2 regions of the Yersinia canariae genome follow, and region 2 is predicted to be linked to the other one. Evidence: predicted binding sites of a transcription regulator. Region 2 holds the regulator's gene; the other holds the start of a gene.

Region 1 (4,216 bases), 1.6 Mb from region 2:
CTGCCGTTTTGCTGAGTTGGGCTATAGCGAATCTCGAGCTGAACAATTAACCCGCTTAACAGGATGCATATTGACGGGAAATATCCCGATTGGTGATGTGCAAACCGATACCGTCAATGTCCGTGATAGTTTGTGTTTGCTGCGTAAAAGCTATCGTTTTGATGAAAAGTCCGGCATTGGGCAGCTTGCTTTAGCCGTGAATGCTGGGAGGTATCGGGATGCATTATCCGTTTTAAACGGAGCATATTCAGATATTGAACGTTTCTCTCTGGACGATTCAGAAGACTATCAGGTACTGCTGGAAGATTGTGTTGCCGGTTATCAGCATTATCTGGAGCTGGCGACAGCAGGTGCGCGGGCTGTCGATGTGCTGGCAGAGTTTGGTCGCTACCAACTATTGTGCACATTACGCTCCGGGCCATTTGGTGTCAGCGGCTTAAATGAGCGAATTGAACAGCTCTTGCACCACAAGCGGTTAATTGAGCGCCCCCCAGGACCATCAGGGCGTTGGTATGTTGGCCGGCCGGTGATGATTGGGCTGAATGACAGCGCTCTTGGCCTATTCAATGGCGATATTGGTATTGCTTTGCATGATACTCAAGGTGAGCTGCGGGTACATTTCCAGTTACCAGATGGCAATATAAAATCCGTGCAACCGAGCCGTCTTCCCCGCCATGAGACTGCTTATGCCATGACAGTTCATAAATCCCAAGGATCTGAGTTTGAACATACCGCCTTGGTATTGCCCAATAGTTTCATGCCAGTATTAACTCGAGAATTGGTCTATACCGCCATCACTCGCGCCCGGCAGCATTTAACTCTGTATAGCAGTGATACGGTGTTGGGCCATGCGATTCGTACACCCACCCTACGACTTAGCGGATTGGTGGAACGTTTGAATGAGCTGAGATGATTTTATAAAACCAAGGGGGATGTTAGCCCCCTTGGTGTGATGCGCGGCTACTACAAATCAGCCAACATAATTTTTGAGCGGCGTTGGTAGTTATATAATTCTTGCTTCTGAATCGGCAATACTTCCACTTCTGCAGGAGTAAAACCGCGTTCCTGGAACCAGTGAATACTGCGGGTGGTTAATACAAACAGTTTTTTAAGGCCCATCTGGCGGGCTTGATTCGCGACCCGTTTTAACAGCATTTCCCCTCGGGATGAACTGCGGTAATCCGGGTGTACAGCAACACAGGCCATTTCACCGATTTGTTCCTCAGGGAATGGATAAAGTGCTGCGCATGCAATGGTTAAATTATCCCGTTCGATAATGGTGAATTTATCGATTTCCATCTCAAGCTGTTCGCGTGAGCGGCGCACTAAGATACCTTGTTGCTCCAATGGGCGAATCAGCTCCAATATGCCGCCAATATCATTAATTGTCGCGCGACGGACTTGTTCCGCACTCTCCATGACAATCTGGGTACCGATACCATCGCGGGAGAATAATTCTTGTACCAGCGACCCATCTTCCTGATAACTTAGTAAATGGCTCCGGCGTACACCGCTGCGGCAGGCTTTTACTGCCCCGCGTAGAAAACGTACCGTCCCAGAGTTGTAATCGCCTTCTTGCTCTAAATCTTCAATCCGCTTTTGAGCATCATTGGGGAACAGCTCAGAAATAATATTACCCTCGCTATCCGTCACCCCTTGGGATGAGCAGAAACCGATCATTTTTTCTGCTTTCAGTTTGATAGCTAACTGAGTTGCAACTTCTTCAGACGTCAGATTAAAGCTCTCGCCGGTCACGGATACTGCCACTGGCCCCAGCAACACAATAGCGCCATTGTCTAATTGGCGATGAATCGCATCCTCATCAATCCGACGAATACGGCCACTGTGACAATAATCAACACCATCATCGACCCCCAAGGGCTGAGCAATAATAAAGTTACCGCTGACCACATTGATATGCGCCCCTTGGAGTGGGGTATTATTCAAACTCATTGATAATCTTGCAGTGATATCCAACTGCAATAGGCCCGCAGCTTGCTTAACCATTTCCAATGTACGGGCATCAGTCACGCGGGTGTGCTTGTGATAAATAGGCTCGTAGTGATGCTGCGCCAGATTGCTGTCGATTTGCGGACGAGCACCATATACCACGACCAGCCTGATCCCAAGGCTATGCAGCAAGCCTATATCGTTAACGATATTAGAGAAGTTTTCATGCTCAATCGCCTCGCCCCCTAGCATGACAACAAATGTCTTGCCGCGGTGCGCATTGATATAGGGAACTGAGTGGCGAAACCCCTGGACCAGTTCAGTACTACGTTCCTTCACGGCAGATCCTCTTTGAATTTTTATTCGGTATTTTTGTATTTTTATTCTTTTTTGATCAAGATGGCAAGCAAGAAATTGCTATTGAATGCATATGTATGACACATGCATATTAATAAATTGAATAACATAAAAATGTTTTTCTGATGACAGCGTGGGATCGATTCGTTAAAGTTTTTCCTCGTGAATTTTTTTTGTTCGATTTTTATTCATATTTTGGTAGTTATTTTGGAGTGACATGGCAGATTCAAATCATAATTCTGGGCGTCGCCGTCTACTACAAGGTGCCGCCGCGGCGTGGCTACTGAGTGTCAGCCGAGTTGGATTTGCTGCTGCTTCACATATTATTGCCGTCAGAATTTGGCCCTCTTCAACATATACCCGAGTAACACTGGAATCCAATACACCGCTCAAGTATCGCCAATTCGCGCTGACGAATCCGGATCGTATTGTGGTGGATATTGAAGGTGTGCATCTCAACAGCGTGCTAAAAGAGATGACCAAACAAGTTCAGGTCGGTGATCCTTACTTGAAACAGGCGCGAGTAGGGCAGTTTGATAAAAATACGGTTCGGCTCGTTTTGGAGTTGAAGCAAAGTATCAGTCCGCAGCTCTTTACCCTTAAACCCTTTGCTGAGTTCAGGAATCGTCTGGTGGTGGACCTCTACCCGCAAGAGGGGAAAACCTCGGCGGAAGATGACCCATTGCTGGCATTATTGGAGGATTACAATAAAGGTAATGTGGAGCGGACTTTACCTGCCGAAGCACCGAAAGCAGGTAAAGCAGGACGGGATAGGCCGATAATTATCATGTTAGACCCCGGACACGGTGGGGAAGACCCCGGTGCTATTGGCCGAAATAAAACCCGTGAGAAAGACATTGTGCTGCAAATTGCCCGCCGGCTACAGGCGCTGATTAAGAAAGAATCGAATATGCGGGTCTTTATGACTCGCAATGAAGATGTTTTTATTCCCTTAAAAGTTCGGGTAGCTAAAGCCCGCAAGCTACGTGCGGATTTATTCATTTCGATTCATGCCGATGCCTTTACCAGCCAGGCAGCCAGAGGTTCTTCAGTCTTTGCATTATCGACCAAAGGGGCAACCAGCACGGCTGCACGTTTCTTGGCGCAAACACAGAATGAGGCGGACCAGATTGGTGGGGTTAGCAAGAGTGGGGATCGCTATCTTGACCACACGATGATTGATTTGCTGCAAACTGCGACTATCAATGACAGCTTGAAATTTGGTAAAGAAGTACTGAACCGCATGGGGAAGATTAATAAACTTCACAAGAATCGGGTTGACCAGGCGGGTTTTGCTGTATTGAAAGCCCCTGATATTCCATCAATTTTGGTTGAAACCGCGTTTATCAGTAATTTGGAAGAAGAGAGAAAATTGCGAACCAGCCATTTTCAGCAGCAAGTCGCTGAATCCATCTTTGCGGGTATCAAAGCTTATTTTGCAAATGGCGGTGCGATGGCCCGGCTTTAATACATTGGGCACAGCTATGAGAATATTATACTGCAGGGGCCGAGTCGCCCTTGCTTTGGGAGGGAAAGCCAGAAACAAAAAAACACCCTTGAGGGTGTCTGATGGTGATATAAAATTGATTAAGAATTGGTTGCGGGGGCCGGATTTGAACCGACGACCTTCGGGTTATGAGCCCGACGAGCTACCAGGCTGCTCCACCCCGCGTCCGTCTTAATGCTATTTTCTATCTTACTGCTTTTATTACTGAGTTATGTAGTTGGTTGCGGGGGCCGGATTTGAACCGACGACCTTCGGGTTATGAGCCCGACGAGCTACCAGGCTGCTCCACCCCGCGTCCGTCACTACATATTGTACTGCTGAACTGCTATTCTACCTAATTCGCCTTAACTTTCAAGACTATCGGACGACATTTGACACTGCTGGTAGCCAGTATCGGTTGGT
Region 2 (4,216 bases):
TCGCGTCGCCGTGTATTTGGCGGGTTCCTCCCTTAACTGCAATGAATTCAATATGGTGACAGGCAAGCTCTCAATGTGATATTCGACAGCCTTTCCTTGAACACCACGGCGGCGGCGCTGTTCCCATCCCTCACGTTTAGCCATGAGGTTTACTCCCTGTGGTGATGACGGTAAGCCATCAAGACCTGCCAACTCCTTAGCGGCAAACCACTCTTTTTTCATGGTGTTGCTTCCTAATATGCGTTATGACACAAAAAAGGAATATTTAGAAAACATTTAAAATCTTTCAGAAAATAAATGTTAGTATACTTCTAAATGATTACTTTCTGTTCACCGTACGATTAACAATGTACCGTTATTTATATCACTAACACGTCAGCAGCTTAGAAAAAAAAAGGATTAAAGATGATTTTAAGGAAATCTGATTGGCACCCAGCCGACATCATTGCTGCACTACGCAAGAAAGACACCACTCTGGCGGCGCTCTCTCGAAAAGCAGGTTTAAGCTCATCCACACTTGCTAATGCGCTAACTCGCCCGTGGCCGAAGGGGGAATGGTTGATTGCACAATGCCTGGATATTCATCCTTCTGAAATTTGGCCAACACGCTATTTTGACTCAAAAACCGGTGATCTTCTGGACCGAAAAGTGAGGATACGACAACCTATTATCCAGGCATAAAAAAACCGCCGATAAACTGCTTCGGCGGTTAATGGTGTGATTTCAGGGGCTGCTTTAGCCCCTGCTACACTGATTTATTTTACAAACTGCTCGCCTAACTCAATATCTTTGTGCAACACATCCAGCATGCTTTCAAGGGCTTGTTGCTCAAATGCACTCAGTTTGCCGATATCTTTACGCTCTGCAACGCCGTCTTTACCCAATAGAATTGGTTGAGCGAAGAAACGGGCATACTTGCCATCGCCTTCAACGTAAGAACATTCCACAACATTGCTCTCGCCTTGCAGAGCGCGAACCAAAGAAAGGCCAAAGCGTGCAGCAGCTTGCCCCATAGACAGAGTCGCAGACCCGCCACCGGCTTTTGCTTCAACAACTTCAGTACCTGCATTCTGGATACGCTTAGTCAGATCAATAACTTCTTGCTCTGTGAAACTGATACCTGGAATTTGTGAAAGCAATGGCAGGATAGTCACACCTGAGTGACCGCCAATAACCGGCACTTCGATATCCTGAGGTTGCTTACCTTTCAGCTCAGCAACAAAGGTATTCGAACGAATGGTATCCAGTGTAGTAATACCGAATAATTTATTTTTGTCGTAAACACCGGCTTTTTTCAGCACTTCTGCCGCAATAGCAACCGTGGTATTAACAGGGTTAGTAATAATACCGATTAATGCTTTCGGGCAAGTGCGCGCGATTTGCTCAACCAGATTACGAACAATACCCGCGTTCACATTGAACAGGTCTGAACGATCCATTCCGGGTTTGCGTGCAACCCCCGCAGAGATCAGAACAATATCTGCCCCTTGCAGGGCCGGGGTAGCATCTTCACCGCTGAAGCCTTTAATATTAACAGCAGTTGGGATATGGCTCAGATCAACCGCAACACCAGGAGTGACTGGCGCGATATCATATAATGAGAGGTCTGAACCTGAAGGAAGCTGGGTCTTGAGTAGAAGAGCGAGGGCCTGGCCGATACCACCAGCGGCACCGAGAACTGCAACTTTCATCCTATACTCCTTATTATATTTAATTTAAATTTGCCGTGAATTCATCTATTTACGAACCTTAATTTATTGCGATTTTAAACACAATCTATTAACAGTCAGATTGAGATATCACGCATCAAAAAGGCGCATAAGGTTTGTCTATTTTAGATTAAATCGCTTATTCATTAATGATATAGCGCACATTATTCTAAAATTATCTGGCGTATTCATGACAGGTTAATCGGCGGTTACATTACACCCTTCCTTTACATCAAAACAACATCATTTTAATAACATTTTAGCTACTCAATACAAATGTTAAAAAAAGCTGATTTAGCATAATCGTAACAGTAAGAGAGTGTTAGAATTTCAGCACACCTTGATATCACGGCTTTTATCACCAATACTCCATAGTCATGTTGAATAAAAATTCATTTATATGCATAATAATCCTATTCACTATTGACTGTCAGGGCATAAAAAATGCGTAACCCCGCCAAACAAGAAGATCTTATCAAGGCGTTTAAAGCGTTATTGAAAGAAGAGAAATTCAGTTCTCAAGGTGAAATCGTTTTGGCCTTGCAGGAAGAAGGCTTTGAAAATATTAACCAGTCCAAAGTATCGCGCATGTTGACAAAATTTGGTGCGGTCAGAACGCGTAATGCAAAAATGGAGATGGTTTATTGTTTACCGGCTGAATTAGGGGTTCCGACCACCAGCAGCCCGCTCAAGAATCTGGTATTAGATGTTGATTATAATGATTCAGTCGTTGTGATTAACACCAGCCCAGGAGCAGCCCAATTGATCGCCCGACTGCTGGACTCATTAGGTAAAGCGGAAGGCATTCTCGGCAGCATCGCAGGTGATGACACTATTTTCACCACACCTGCCAGAGGTTTCACCGTCGAACAGTTACATGAAGCTATCCTCCGTTTGTTCGAACAAGAGCTTTAATTCACTACCAATATTAAGATGCGGCCTGATATGCCGCATTTTCTCGTTTGGTACATGTCGACCTTATTAGTCCAAACATTTCGCGATAAACAGGGCATCTGACTGCCTCATCTACTTAAAACCACTCAATCCCCCTGCTTTTACTTCATTTATGGTCAGAGTCGCCGTACTCTTCCGCACTTTTAGTCAAAAATACTTATCATATTGAAAAGACTCTATTTTCTCTGAAAAGTGCTGTTTTTTAATCAATTTTTATTCCTTTTCGTTCTTAAAAAGTAATAACGCACGATAAAGTGACGTTAAATATTATTAGCGGGCTATTAATATTCTCAGTTACTAGATGTATACTCATTTTCGTGACGTAAATCACACTTCCTTTGAAGTGATAAAAGAATAAATAGAGGCAATAATATGAAAGTTAAAACTACTATCGCAACCATGAGCATTCTATCTGCACTGTCATTTGGTGTTTTTGCAGCTGATTCCATCAGTGAAAATCAAGCTGCTAATTTGCAACCGATGGGGACTATTACCGTCAGTGGCCTGAATGGTGCGCCTTCTGATATTCGTCAGGCGCTGTCTGATAAAGCCGATGCCATGGGCGCTAAAGCTTATAAAGTGATTGAAGCGCGCGAAGAGAACAACTGGCATGCGACTGCCACTATCTACCAATAATTGTAGAGTTGGCCGTCATTTGTCATAGCGACATAAAGAATGGCGGCAAGGTCATAATTGAGATTTAAGTTGAATCAACAGTAAAACCAACAAGCCCAAAACACCAAAAATCTATGATAAGCACTTTTGGATTGTCGGTTCATATTTAGGAGATAATCATGAAAATCAAAACAACCCTGACGGCCCTTAGCTTACTTTCTGTTGTTGCTTTCGGCGCATCAGCAGCGCAATCAATTGATGCGGCTCAAGCCAGCAAAATGACTGATTTAGGTGCAATTAGTGTTAGCGGTATTACTGGCGCGCCTTCTGATATTGAGCAGGCAATCGCGAATAAAGCAGACAGCAAAGGCGCTACGGCCTACAAAATCATTGGTATTAATGATGATAATGGTTGGCACGCAACAGCTAAGATTTACAAATAAGATTCAGCGCCCAGAATGAAAGTAAATGCCCCACTCAAAGGGGCATACTTTCGAGCATGATGGTTTATTCAATCTGTTGAAAGATTCATTTTCAGCATATTGAATAGAATATTCATTAAAATAAATTTGTAAGCTTAATCAGCATAACAACAGAATAATCCCTCGTCGTCTATCCGACGAACCCTTTTACCCCCGCTATGCGGGGGCTTTTTTTATCCGTCTTACTCCTGAGATTCAGCCTCTTGTTCTGCTTTTTTATCTAAGGCACTCAACAGCTTGTCATGAATACCACCAAAACCACCATTACTCATCACCAGAATGTGATCCCCTGGTTGGGCGGTTTTGACAACCATATCAACTAGCGTATCAATATCAGCACTCCAATGCGCCGGCTGAATACAAGCTTCGGCGACTTCAACGACTTGCCAAGGAATATGCTGCGGCTGGAATAAGAACACTTCATCAGCACGTCCCAATGAAGGGGCCAATTCGTTT

Evidence for each region. The regulator ArgR, encoded in region 2, controls arginine synthesis, uptake and breakdown. The targets are predictions, from matches to a motif close to ANTGAATAAAAATACANT.
Region 1: the regulator ArgR is predicted to act here: its motif matches at 2,322-2,339, upstream of argA (amino-acid N-acetyltransferase).

The regions. Positions count from the first base shown of each region.
Region 1 covers NZ_CP043727.1:3,655,139-3,659,354, reverse strand. Annotated here, with positions in the region: gene recD (exodeoxyribonuclease V subunit alpha) at 1-913, shown strand, start outside; gene argA (amino-acid N-acetyltransferase) at 964-2,289, opposite strand; gene amiC (N-acetylmuramoyl-L-alanine amidase AmiC) at 2,525-3,775, shown strand; tRNA gene F0T03_RS16870 (tRNA-Met) at 3,903-3,979, opposite strand; tRNA gene F0T03_RS16865 (tRNA-Met) at 4,033-4,109, opposite strand; tRNA gene F0T03_RS16860 (tRNA-Met) at 4,213-4,216, opposite strand, start outside.
Region 2 covers NZ_CP043727.1:548,379-552,594, reverse strand. Annotated here, with positions in the region: gene F0T03_RS02620 (DNA-binding protein) at 1-222, opposite strand, end outside; gene F0T03_RS02615 (helix-turn-helix domain-containing protein) at 406-681, shown strand; gene mdh (malate dehydrogenase) at 756-1,691, opposite strand; gene argR (transcriptional regulator ArgR) at 2,154-2,624, shown strand; gene yhcN (peroxide/acid stress response protein YhcN) at 3,036-3,299, shown strand; gene F0T03_RS02595 (YdgH/BhsA/McbA-like domain containing protein) at 3,458-3,721, shown strand; gene mpl (UDP-N-acetylmuramate:L-alanyl-gamma-D-glutamyl-meso-diaminopimelate ligase) at 3,943-4,216, opposite strand, start outside.